DNA from 2 places in the Pseudoalteromonas sp. APC 3250 genome. Region 2 is predicted to be linked to the other one. Evidence: riboswitches for the same ligand, from Rfam matches in the RefSeq annotation. Region 2 holds a riboswitch; the other holds the start of a gene.

Region 1 (6,655 bases), on a different contig from region 2:
CCATGTTGCTTTGGTTCTATCTACACTGTGGTTTTCAACCAAAAATGCCACAGGGATCTCAGTTGATGAAATAGTTGAGGTAACTGAAGCTATCGACATCAATACAAAAAATAATAAGCCAACCAATAAACCAATTTCACCCATAGTGCCAAATAGCTCAGGTAATATGGCAAAAATAAGTTGTCCCTCACCAATTAATTTACCGTTATTAAATACTTCAACGCCATTGTACTGGGCAACATAAATAGCCGGAATTATTAATAAGCCCGCCAAAAACGCCACGCTGGTATCAAGTAGCGCAACACTTGCGGTTAATTTTGGTAAGTTAGCTCCGGGTTTTAAATATGAGCCGTAAATCATCATACAGCCTACCCCAAGCGACAACGAAAAGAACGCTTGCCCCATTGCGGCAATAATTAAATCAGGGTCGAGTATTTTACTAAAGTCAGGCACTAAATAAGCAGCAAACCCTTCGCTTGCGCCATCTAACGTTGCAATATAAATAATAAGCCCAATAAGGAGAACAAGTAAAAGCGGCATTAAACGGCGTGACCAGGTTTCTATTCCCGACTTCACCCCTTTTAAAATAATACTGGCGGTTAAAATAAGCATAAGCGGCGTAAAAATAAAATTACGTAACATAGAGTCGCTATGTAAAAACTCACTCAAGCTATGCAAGCCAAAAAAGCTACTTATAGGCTCTATAGCGTAGGAAAGCATCCAACCGGCCACAATAGAGTAAAAACTTAACATAACGATGGCACCGGCAAGGCCAATATAGCCTGCTGCGGCTCCCACTTTAGGGGCGTGATCTTGCCATGCTTGGCTTAGCGCTTTAACAGGGTTAGCTTGGGCTTTGTAACCTAAATACAGCTCGGTGTATAAAGCAGGTAACGCCAGCAAAAAAATAACGATAAAGTAAACCAGTAAAAATGCGCCGCCACCATGATTAGCAGCCTGCGTAGGAAAACCCCATATATTACCTAAACCTACGGCTGCACCGGCTGCTGCCAATACAAAACCTAGTCGACTTTGAAAACCATCACGCACTTGTGCCATACACCTACAAATCTGTTATTATTTTAACGAATGCGAATTAAACCATATTTAAGAGCCACTGAGTAATAAAAATGTACTTAGCGCTCACAACAACTAACAACCGCTCACAAACTATCCAGCTTTGGGTAATAAATATGTAATCGGTCGTCATTTATAACGAGCAATGATGAGTGTAACTTACTTTGAAAACCAGCTAGAAATCACGCCCGCTTTAGCAAATAACAGCCATTGCATTGCGTTGCTTAACGCGACCACCCTCAATGTGGGTGAATTTGATTTACCCCACTATTTAAGCCCTTTTGAGCTCAATGTTATTAATCGGCGTAAAAATCCACAGGCTAAACAAGAATATTTAGCCACACGTTTAGTGCTTAAATACCTAGTAAAATCCGCTTGTTCTTCTTATGCATCATTAAAGCTGTGTGATATTAGTTCTGAATTTAACCCCGATAACAGTAAATTAGAATTACATATTAAAAATACAACAGGCGTGATCAGTTGCTGTATTTCTCATTCTCATGGTTTTGTAGGTGCAGCGTTAAATGTAGCATCAACTCAATTTGGCTTTGATATTGAAAAAATTAGTTTAAAGCGCCCTTTTAATAAACTCGCTAAACACTTTTACCACCCAGCCGAAGTGAGCTTAATAACCGATACAGATAACATAACAACTCAAGCACATCATTTCTTTAGGATTTGGACATTAAAAGAAGCGCTGGCTAAAGCCACCACCCGCCCTATTGCTCAGCTATTAAGCCCTAATGTGTTTAACGAACTTAATAACGCCCAGCTTACAGCCTGCAGCAATACCGTGGTTGGAGCACATAACGACATGTTTGATATTAGCGTTGTGGCAAAAAAAAGCACCGACTGGCGGTGCTCAATAATGACTATTAACGATTTACGCAGCGCAATCACTTTCTAGTAATCGACTATGAATCGCTTGAACCACTGCATCAGACTCGCTTTGCTCAACTAAAAAGCACAGGTTGTGTTTACTCGCACCATGGCAAATGAGTCTAATATTAAAGTCACTTAATACTTTCATTAAATTCATTTCATGTTGGCGCAAAACAATTTCAGAGCCAATTAACGCTACCAGCGTTAAATTGTTTTCAACCGATACATGGCAAAATTCAGCGAGTTTATCTAAGCACTCTTGATCTAGCTCTGGGCGTGATGCATTAGGCGCATTATCAAGGGTAATTGCTACACTAATTTCAGAGGTGGTAACCAAATCTACCGAAATATTACACTCACTTAAAATAGTAAATATACGCGCTAAAAAGCCACTGGCTAACAGCATTTCTGGGCTTTTAAGGGTTAATAATATTTGATTTTTACGTTGTGTTACCGCACGAATACCAGGTAGCTGCGATTTTTCACGTTCAATCCACGTACCGCCAAGTTCTGGCTCTGTGCTTGAGCCAACAAACACATTAATATGGCTGCGACTGGCAGGTAAAATAGTTGCCGGGTGCAATACTTTAGCGCCAAAGGTCGCCATTTCTGCTGCTTCATCAAAACTTAAACGCGCAATAGGAGTGGCTTTTACACACAAACGAGGATCGGTGCTAAAAATACCCACTACGTCAGTCCAAATATGCACACTTTTAGCGTTAATAGCCTCAGCAAGCAGTGCAGCGCTATAATCTGAGCCGCCTCGACCGAGCGTGGTCGTTAAATTGTTTGCATCGCTACCAATAAACCCTTGGGTCACAATAACGCTATCATCAAGCAGCGGAATTAAATGTGTTTGAGCGGCTTGCGCTGTGGCGGCCACATTTGGTGTTGCTTTACCAAATTGGCTATCGGTTTTAAGCACCTGGCGCACATCAAAACGAGTGGCATTTAAACCCTTTAACCTTAGTACTTGGGTAAATAAGTACGACGATAAACGCTCGCCAAAGCTAAGTAGCTCATCGAACTGCTGCTCAGTATTGAGTGTTTGTGCCGCCAACGTTTGAAATGCATCAAGCGTTTGATTAAACCCAAGGGCTAAATCCTCATCTAACGACAGGTCATTTAAAATAGCCTGCTGAATCGCAAGGACACCATCAATATGCTGTTGGCGTTTAGTGGCTTCAATACCCGCTTTGCAAAGCTCCACTAAATGATTGGTCACTCCGGCACTGGCGCTTACTGCAACAATACGTACATTTTTATCGTTTACGATAATTTCGCTACAACGGCTCATCGCCTCAAAGTTAGCAACGCTGGTGCCACCAAATTTGGCAACAATGTAATCTGATTTTGTGCACTGTGAACTTTGTGGCACTGGTTGGGTAGTCATTTCGTCTCCTTTCGCGGCATCCAAACCGCAATAAAACAAGAAGAACTTGGCAGGAAATAAAGATAAGAAAAATCTACTGCCAGAAGCTCTCCACCTAAATTGGTGACAGTTTTGAGGATTCAGCCCCATAAACCGAAAAACAATGGTAACGACCCATTATTTTCCTCGGCGAGTACTTCCCTCCTTAATGATCGCAGGCTGTCGTTGCCTCACATTAAGTACCTAAGTATCGCACCTCTTCTGAATGTATTATTAACCTGTGGCTAATAAAACAAAACCGCACTAATAGTGCGGCTTTGAAAGTTATCGTTTAGACGTCTAGCTGTCAAGTCGTTTTACTATAAAATCAAATAAAACTACCCATTAAGTAAGAGCCCGCATAACCAAAGGTGTAACACAGTAATAAATACAGCGATAAGCGAAGGTAACTTGCAAACGTCAGCTCTTTTACCTTACTCATGGCTATAATACCGGCCGCCGAGCCAATGATTAGCATAGAGCCACCTACACCGGTTGCATACGTAAACGACAACCAATGCTGTTGACTCATTACAATGTCGGCTTTTAATAACGCTGCCGTTAGTGGCACGTTATCAACACCTGCAGATAAAATACCCATTAAGTAGTTTGCGTACTCTGGCGCCATTACCGTATACAAATTAGTAAATTGGCTCAGTACCCCAACTTCTTTTAACGCACCAACAAGCAGTAACACACCCACGAAAAACAATAAGGTGTCGTACTCTATGTCGCGTATAAAATCGATCATATCTTTGTTGATGTCTTTTTTGCGCATTAAAAATTGCGCGACTAAAAACATAATAGATAAACCCAATAAAAAAGTAAGCAGAGGCGGTACACTGTATAAAACACTCAATGTAAGCGTAGCAATAACCGTAGTGAAGAAAATAACCGCAATGGTTATGTCGGTTTTTTCAATACGTTTAAATTTAGTTTTTTTAAACTCGAGTTGCTTATTCATGCCAATTGATAACAAAGTAGCCAGTAATAATACACTTAGTAACGCAGGCACAATTAACAGTAATAAATTGCTAATTGTTACTTTACCATCAAGGAAAATCATAAGTGTGGTTACATCACCCGTGATAAGTGATACACCACCGGAGTTTACAGCAAATACAATAAGCGTGGCGTACTTAACTAACTTTTTGGCTTCAAGTTTTAATGACATAATCACTGCCAGTGATATTAGCGTGGCCGTAACGTTGTCTGAAATAGATGAAAATAAAAACGCAAAACACCCCACCAAAAACATCAGCTTTCGCTCACTAATGCTGGTTGGCATAATCCGATTCACAACATTTTCGATAAGTCCTTTAGAGTTTAAATAGGCGACAAAGGTCATTGCGGCCATTAAAAACAGCCATAAAGAAGCAATTTCTAAAATATTGTGGTCTAGGAGGGTTTGAATCGTTTCGGGGCTTTGCCCATTAAGAGGAAAAATAAAGGAGATAATCCAGCAAAGTGTACCAAAAAATAACGTCGTTTTGGCTTTGTTAACGTGGATCACATCCTCAATAACGATAAGCAAGAATGCAATCGCTATCAGCGTCAGGATAATCGAGGAAACCATGATATTAAACAACCTTCGGGGTTAAGTAAAAATTGAAACCATGTAAAAAATATACCCACAAACTCTATGTGCCTATATTCGGCGCGGATACTATCACTAAGCGGGTGTAAAAACTATTATTAAATCGTCGCAAAAACGAATACCATATAAGTTCGAGAAATATAAAATAACGAATACTAGGAAGTTGCAACGCCTTATGATCCCAGCTAAAAAGCTACTTAATACCCTAAATGAACACTGGGGTGTATTAGAGCTATTATTTAAGCGCTTTAAAATGGCCGACTTTAGTATTAAAGATCTTCAAAATGCCATTAAGCAAAAGCAACCCACGTGGAATAATGAGCGTATTTATAAAGAAACCAACCGGTTATTAAATCAAGAAATTATTATTCCGCTGGCTAAATCGTCACAACTGGAAATTAACCGCGCCATTGCCGATTTTGCCACCTTTTTACTGCAAGAAGAACATTTAGGCTTAGCACAAGAAATAAGTGTATTGGTTGATGATTTGGCCCGTTTAGGTAATCGGCTATCTAATGCCGGTGAAATGGAAGATTTTGATGATTTACGCCGCTTTAGCCGTATTATGGATGATCGGGTGCGTAAAATAATCAAACTGTTTTTACACAACGAAAACGCCATTTTAAATATTGTTGAGCAAGCCAAATCTAATAATGCAGTGCAGTCGCTACAAAAACGCTATAAAGCCGTGATAGAAGCGTTTGATGAGTATATAGAACCCATGCTGGAAATGGTGGATATTAGAGGCGACTTTCATGCCTGTTTTACTTTAATTGAGCAACAAATTAGCACCCAAATAGAACATATTGAACGTTCAGGCAAAGCGTACAACGATAAACGCATGCTTGAGCAATTGCGTACCCGAATTCTAGAAATGCACTTAGTTGGCCGGATAAGCTTACGTAAAAGTGCCGATATGCTTATGCCACTGCGTGAAGAGTTGCGCCGTAATAACCTTGTTACCCGCCAAGTAGCAAAAGTATTAGGGCTAATACGTAAAAATGGGGTAGATAATATGCTCAGCGCCGTGCAGCCACATTTTGTAAGCGATGCGCAAAAGTATTCATTGGGTCAACAGCGCCATATAGTAGCCTACATGGCAAGCCTGGCTGAATTTGAGCATCATGAATATCAGCTACCAGAGCAAAACGATGTGCCTGCGTTTGTCACGCCAAACATTCCTGACTATCACGATGTAAAAGCGCAGTTTGCAAAACGCTTCAAAAAGCAGCGTAAAAAACCACAGCCTCTGCTGCAATTTTTAGACGAAAGCTACCCAGAGCTTGAAGCCGATGAAATGCTGTTTTTATATCAAAAGCTAGTGAGCGATACCACCCTACACATTAGCCAAAGCGATAAAAAAGCCCGCGTTAACATTGCAGGCCAGCACTTTTCTTTGTACCCCTTTAATTCAGAGCCTCAGGCTGATAAAGCCGAGCACGAGTAATGACCATGACACAGATAAACTTAAATGAGCTTTCTCACTTACAAGCCATTAATAAAAAATTAGTCGCGGGTTACCACATTTGCGAACAAGACACGGTAATGTGGCAAGAGCTTGACCAACAAATTGAAGCCTACAGCGCCTTATTCACAGCATTAGGCCATGATTTAAAGCACGACAGTCGTGGCTTTTATTATTTTGCTAGCGATGAAAGCACCCCCAATATGGGCAAAATATCGCGCGC
Region 2 (6,655 bases):
TTTTTAAGCATGGCTAATGCATGAAGCGGAATATCAGGACGTGACCATGCATCTGGTGCTGGTGATAAATCATCGGTGTTTGTCTCGCCAGTGACTTTAAATACCGTAACAGAGATTTTTTCAGCAACGGCTGGCTTATTGATAAACCATTCTGCAGCAGCCCAAGACTCTATAATTTGCTTGGCGTATGCATTACCTGCTTTTGCTTTTTCTTCTACATCGTAGAACGCATCAAACATTAATAATGTGTTCGAAAGGCCTTTTACTACAATTGGCGCTAACGCTTCGTCATCAAGTAGTTCAACCATTGGAGCAATATTGTAGCCACCGAGCATAGTACCTAGTAACTCAGCTGCTTTTTCTTTAGAAATCAACGGAGAAACAGCTTCACCTTTAGCAACAGCCGCTAAAAAGCCTGCTTTAATGTAGGCTGCATCATCAACACCTGGTGGTACGCGGTTGATCAGTAGTTCTAGGATGAACTCTTCTTCACCTGCCGGTGGCGTTTTAATTAGCTCAATAAGATCAGCCGTCTGCTGAGCATCTAATGGCGCTGGTACGATACCTAACGCGGCACGTTCTTCTACGTGTTTACGATATTCTTGTAGCACAGTATTGCCCTCTTGGTGACGTTAAAGTATTCGGTGGTGTTTACTAAACACACCATAACCCAATACTTATAGTATTCTAACGCTCGATTATAAAGCTTTTGTGCATAGATTAAAATCCATCCACTTAGGCAGCTAGTTATAGCGATTATTAATAATATGAATAGTGGATTTCATAAAATCAACTTTCATGAATACTTATTAACAGCCATAAAAAAACCCAGCCTAAGCTGGGTTTTTACTCAATAATGAGACTATTAACGTAATACTTTTACACGTTTAATAGATTTTACGTGTGCTTCAACGCGGCGGTTTTCAGCATGCGCTTTTGCCGTATTCGCTTCATTTTTAAGGCGTTCTTCACCTAAACCTGCCGTTGTAATGCGATCTTCTGCAATACCATCAGCAATTAGCTTTTTAGCTACTGCATCAGCACGTTTTTTAGATAACCATTTATTGTAAGACGCTTTACCTACTGCAGACGTATGACCTTCAAGAAGCACTGTTGTATCTGGGTACTCTTTTAAGAAAGTCGCTACTTCATCAATATCATTTAAGTACTGCTGTGAAACTGACGAGTCATTGTTAGGGAATGTTACTAACAAGCTTACTGTTACTTCAGTATCTTCATAAAGTGTACAACCATCGCTACCAACAGCATCTGTCATAGGCGTATTGGCACATTTATCATCTACATCAGGAATGCTGTCTTTATCTGTATCAGCAAGTGCTACCGGCACAGGAACAATTTCTGGCTCTGGCTGTGGTGCAGGCTCAACCGGTGCTACTGGCGCCGATTTTTGACCAAAGAAGTAGTTTATACCTAATTTAGCGCCAACATCTGTGTAGCCTTTGTCTAAACCTTGGTAAACACTGGTTTCAGCATTAACAAAAAAGTTGTCTGTAACAAAGTGTCGGTAACCTACACCTGCGTTTACAAACGTGTTGTCATCAACAACATCAATATCTTTCAGACCAAATAAACCGTAGAAAGGACCGCCACCAAAGTGGTAAAGTGCATCGATACCGTAACGTTCGCCGTCAATATCGTTGCGGTTGTTCAATACTTTGTCGTGAGCATTAAAGTCTAGGTCTGCGTACTCTAAACGCGCACTCCAGTAATCATTAAAGCGGTAGCCTAATTCAGCACCCCAGCCTGTTGACTCATTAACGTCAAGGCCAGCTTGCTCACGCATGTTTTTCCACGAAGCATCGTAATAATCGCCGAATGCACCGATGTAAAAGCCTTCTTGCTCGGCTGCGAAAGTAGATGCGCTAGTTGCAGCTAACGCAATAGCCATTGTAAGTGATTTTAATTTCATTGTTTTCTTCCCATTTTAACAACTAAAAATGTAGCTAAGCATTGCTAGCTCTTCTAACTTACCTATACAGTAACTGAGTCTTTGTTAATCAATACTTAACGCAAATATATTTTTTCAATATCTAGGATAATAAAACTAGCTCATAAAAAATGTCGATGAACACAGGCTAGCTCAAAAAGCAAACAATCGCTTTAAACCCCACACGATCACTGGCTTTTATGGAGTTATGGTATCACCCGTTCATAGTTTGCTCTATGAATGAACGTCGCTGGGGTAAAAAATGACCTTTTATATTCATTTTAAAATGCAAAAAATCATACTTAAGTACCACAAAAAGTACGATAATTCTTATCATCTTCGGGCGGCGTTTGAAACTCTGTGGCCTGCACATGGTTTGTGTAAGGGCTCGCCATCACTTTGCTAAAACGACTGAGTAGCTCACTATCCCCATGCGTAGTGTACTGAGTAATAATATCTTCAATAATATGGTTACGTGGGATCACGCTCGGATTGGCTTGTCGCATCACTTGATAGCTGTGCTCATTAGTTCGTGTTTGCCATTGCTGTGCCCAAGAGGTAAGTGCTGATGGTATTTCAGCTTGCCCATTTAACGACTCAGTGAGTGCATTAAAAGTATTGGTATAATCAAGCTGGTGTTGTTTTAATAACCCTAGTAACTCCCCCACCAACTCATTATCTTTATCATCCGCGACTGTTAACCCTAACTTTTGCGCCCACATCGCGCTAAATTGTTGGTTAAATTGCGTTGAAAAGCCCTCAATTAAAGGCGTCATCATTGCCACCGCTTGCTCGTCATCGTCACTGATCAGCGCTATTAGACTCTCTGCTAAGCGGGCACAGTTCCAACTTGCCATGTTTGGCTGATTACCAAACGCATAACGCCCTTGTTTATCAATAGAGCTAAACACGGTATCAAAATCAAACTGGTTCATCATGGCACATGGGCCGTAATCTATGGTTTCACCACTAATTAAGGTGTTATCGGTGTTCATAACACCATGAATAAACCCCACCCTCATCCAACTTACGACTAATTTGACTTGGTTGGCGATCACTGCAGCTAAAAAATCTAAATAACGCTGAGCGCCAGTGCTGTTAATCTCGGGATAGTGTCTTTGAATGGCTAAGTCGGCTAAGTTTTTTAGGCTAGTAACGTCACCTTGAGTGGCTAAATATTGAAACGAGCCCACCCGAATATGACTGCTGGCGAGTCGGGTTACAATAGCACCTGGTTGAGGTGGGTTGCGATAGACGGTTTCGCCACTGCCAACCACGGCTAAACAACGCGTTGTTGGAATGCCAAGCGCGTGCATAGCTTCGCTCATTACGTACTCACGAATAGCTGGACCTAATGCACAGCGGCCATCGCCTCCGCGCGAAAATGGCGTAGCACCAGCGCCTTTTAATTGCAGATCCCAAAGCTGATTTTTATCATCGCTAATCGCACCGAGCAAATGCGCCCTACCATCCCCTAGTCGCGGTGAAAAGTGACCAAACTGATGACCAGAATATCCCAGTGCCACCGGAGAAATCGCTTGGGGTTCATTACCGCTAAATATATTTGCTCGGGAATCTGCATCCACTTGTATATTAAATTGCTTAGCTAGGGGCTCATTCCATAACAATAACTGTGGCGCTGTCACCTTGGCTGGATGATCGCTAATTGCAAACCCCTCACCAATGTCGGTATACCTTGGCACTAATTTCATAATTAATCCTATTGTTTTTGGCTGATACCTACGCGATTGTCGCCTACACCATAAGCGACAATTAAGCTTAGCTCTTGCATGCTTAAGCCGCTTTGCTGCTGCAGTTCATTAAAGAATGCCTGCGCCGCACTTAGTGACTTTTTAGTTTGTAATCCGCCATCTATAATTTTATGGGCACGCAAATAGCTTTCTACGTCTCTTGAAAGTAAAAAAGTATCTTTTCCTAAGGCGCGCAGCGCATAAGGGCCGGTATTACCACCAAGCCTTGCACCATGCTTTTTTAAATACGCCCACAAGCCAATAATATCTTCACTTGGCCAGTTAGCAATAAACTCACTAAAGCTGCCGTATTGCTCTGCAACTTCGTGGATCATATACGCATTTTCAGTAATAGTTTTTACTTTTTTATAGTTGCGTACAATCCGCTCATCACTGGCTTTTTGCTCAAGCATATCCGGTGGCATCATCAATAGTTTTTCAACATTGAAATCCCAGAAAACCTCTCTAAATCCGGCCCACTTACTGTTGATCACCGACCAATAAAAACCACTTTGAAAAACTTTCCGAGTAAATTCTTCTAGCCAATCATCATCACTTAATGTGACGAGTTGCTTTGTTGATAAAGGTTTTGCGAGTAACAACTTAAGCATTTTTTCAGAGCCCTTTCGCTCTACCGCTCGCTTATAAATATCACTAAATTTTTCCATCTGCTTAATACCTTACTTCGACAATAGTACTAGTGTACGAGAAAAGCAGCTAATACGTAATAACTGTCAATCAGGATGAATCTATCTATATTTAGTCACTTGACACCTAGACGGCTAAAGTGGTTTAATCGCCACACTTACCCTATTACATTGTATTTGCTGATTGATTTTTCAATAGCAAGTGCAAAGGGCTGGAAGAGGTGCGTTATTCAGGTAGCGTATGTTAGGAGCGCAAACTCCATTGAGCATACGTGAGGGGAATTAACGCCGAGAGGTAACACTTTTTTGTGAAAGGTTGCTTCGGGCGACTAGGCTGAATCCTAGCGACTGTCACCAATAACATATTTGGTGGAGAGCTTCTGGTCTTAGTATAATAAGGCCGTGCGCCCTATTATTTAAGCCCATTCGCTCTTCGAATTATAAACACATTCAAAGAGTCAGGCATCCTAAATACCCGCCAAAAACTCGACGAATGCCCTATAAGTTCGTGAGAGATGATCAACAACTTCAATATTAACAATTTCCATTTATGGACTGCGCTGATCACCCCATTTGATCAAAATGGCCTAGTTGATTACGCAACCTTAGACACCTTGGTGGCCGAACAAGAAGCCGCTAACAATGGCATTTTACTGCTAGGTAGCACCGGCGAAGGGTTAGCCCTGACCCTCAAAGAACAGCAAGCCATCGTAGAGCATGTCTGCCAATTACAGCCGAGCGTCCCCCTTATGGTTGCGGTAGGCGGTAGTAACTTAAAGCAACAGCTTGAATGGGTTAATTACTGCAACCAGCTGCCTATCCATGGTTTTTTACTCGGCTCGCCTTTGTATGCCAAACCCGGTGCAGTGGGGCAAACGCATTGGTTTGAAAGCTTACTCAATGCCAGTTCTCATCCTTGTATGCTTTATAACGTACCAGGACGTAGTGCGGTTAGCATTCCCATTGCAACCATTGAAAACCTCAAACAACATAAAAATTTATGGGCACTGAAAGAAGCCAGTGGCTCTATCTCTCAATTTGAAGCCTATCGACAAGCAGCGCCTGAACTAGCCATTTTTAGTGGTGACGATGCCCTCATGCCTTATTTTGCCCAAGCAGGTGCAAAAGGTTTAGTGTCGGTTGCAGCCAATGCATGGCCAGTGCAAACCCATGAGTTTGTAAAGCGCAGTTTAAGCGGCCAACACCCTAATCTTTTTGTCCAGTGGTCTAGTGCTATCAATAGCTTATTTTCAGTAGCCAACCCTATCCCAGTCAAAGTGTTAATGCATTTACAAGGGCGTATTGGCAGTCCGTATTTACGCCCACCTTTAACACACCTTGAGCTGACACACACAGATGACATTTCATCGGCAAACAACACCATTTTATCTTGGCATTAAATACAGGTTTTTATAATGAACTGGTTAGAACTATTAAATAATTTAGAAACGGGCGCGGTTCGCGCAGCAACACAAGACGAAAACGGCCAATGGCACGCTAACGTAGAAGTAAAGCAAGGCATTTTAGAAGCCTTTAAAAACGGTCAAAACACCGAGTTTGCTGGCGGTTTTGTTGATAAACATAACTTAGCGCCGCAAAGCTTTGAAGCCACAGCAGGCGTTCGCATGGTACCCGGTGGTTCAAGTGTGCGCCGTGGTGCACATGTTGCCAAAGGCACTATTATTATGCCACCTGCGTACGTAAATATTGGTGCATTTATTGACGAGGGCACTATGGTAGATAGCCACGCGCTCGTAGGGTCGTGTGCTCAAGTAGGTAAAAATGTGCATTTAAGCGCAGCGGTACAATTAGGCGGAGTACTTGAGCCCATTGGTGCCAGCCCTGTGGTCATAGAAGACGATGCATTCATTGGTGCAGGCTGTGTGATTGTTGAAGGCGTGGTAGTTAAAAAAGGCGCGGTACTTGCCCCAGGTGTTCGCTTATCTGCAACCATCCCTGTTTATGACTGCGTAAATGAGCGCCAGCTTGATAAAGGCGAAGCAATCCCTGAATACGCGATTGTGATCCCTGGATCTCGCCCTGCGTCAAACGATTGGGCGCGCGAGCAAGGCTTAAGCATGTCGTGTGCGTTAATTGTTAAATACCGTGACGAGCAAAGTGATGCGTCATTATTGCTTGAAGAGGTTTTACGTTAATGACCTTTTTGAGCACGCCCGTTAAAACCGCTATTGATAAGCTAGCAACTGAGCTTGATACGCCCTTTTTTGTTTATGATCTTGATTCACTAAACACACATTTAACGCGTTTAGTGGCACAAACCGAGGTAAAACTCTGGTATGCAGTTAAAG

The links. Region 2 has a riboswitch for lysine ahead of dapA (4-hydroxy-tetrahydrodipicolinate synthase). Riboswitches for the same ligand answer to the same signal wherever they lie in the genome.
Region 1: it holds a riboswitch for lysine, as region 2 does, so the genes downstream of both, lysC (lysine-sensitive aspartokinase 3) here and dapA (4-hydroxy-tetrahydrodipicolinate synthase) in region 2, are expected to answer to the same signal.

The regions. Positions count from the first base shown of each region.
Region 1 covers NZ_JASDCM010000001.1:392,122-398,776, forward strand. Annotated here, with positions in the region: gene QL986_RS01810 (sodium-dependent transporter) at 1-1,059, opposite strand, end outside; gene QL986_RS01815 (4'-phosphopantetheinyl transferase superfamily protein) at 1,226-1,984, shown strand; gene lysC (lysine-sensitive aspartokinase 3) at 1,961-3,352, opposite strand; lysine riboswitch at 3,428-3,600, opposite strand; gene nhaD (sodium:proton antiporter NhaD) at 3,699-4,946, opposite strand; gene QL986_RS01830 (hypothetical protein) at 5,143-6,414, shown strand; gene QL986_RS01835 (hypothetical protein) at 6,420-6,655, shown strand, end outside.
Region 2 covers NZ_JASDCM010000008.1:89,882-96,536, reverse strand. Annotated here, with positions in the region: gene acnB (bifunctional aconitate hydratase 2/2-methylisocitrate dehydratase) at 1-611, opposite strand, end outside; gene QL986_RS10665 (OmpA family protein) at 866-1,930, opposite strand; gene QL986_RS10660 (protein adenylyltransferase SelO family protein) at 2,251-3,660, opposite strand; gene QL986_RS10655 (DNA-3-methyladenine glycosylase I) at 3,669-4,367, opposite strand; lysine riboswitch at 4,555-4,734, shown strand; gene dapA (4-hydroxy-tetrahydrodipicolinate synthase) at 4,862-5,746, shown strand; gene QL986_RS10645 (2,3,4,5-tetrahydropyridine-2,6-dicarboxylate N-succinyltransferase) at 5,762-6,502, shown strand; gene QL986_RS10640 (PLP-dependent decarboxylase) at 6,502-6,655, shown strand, end outside.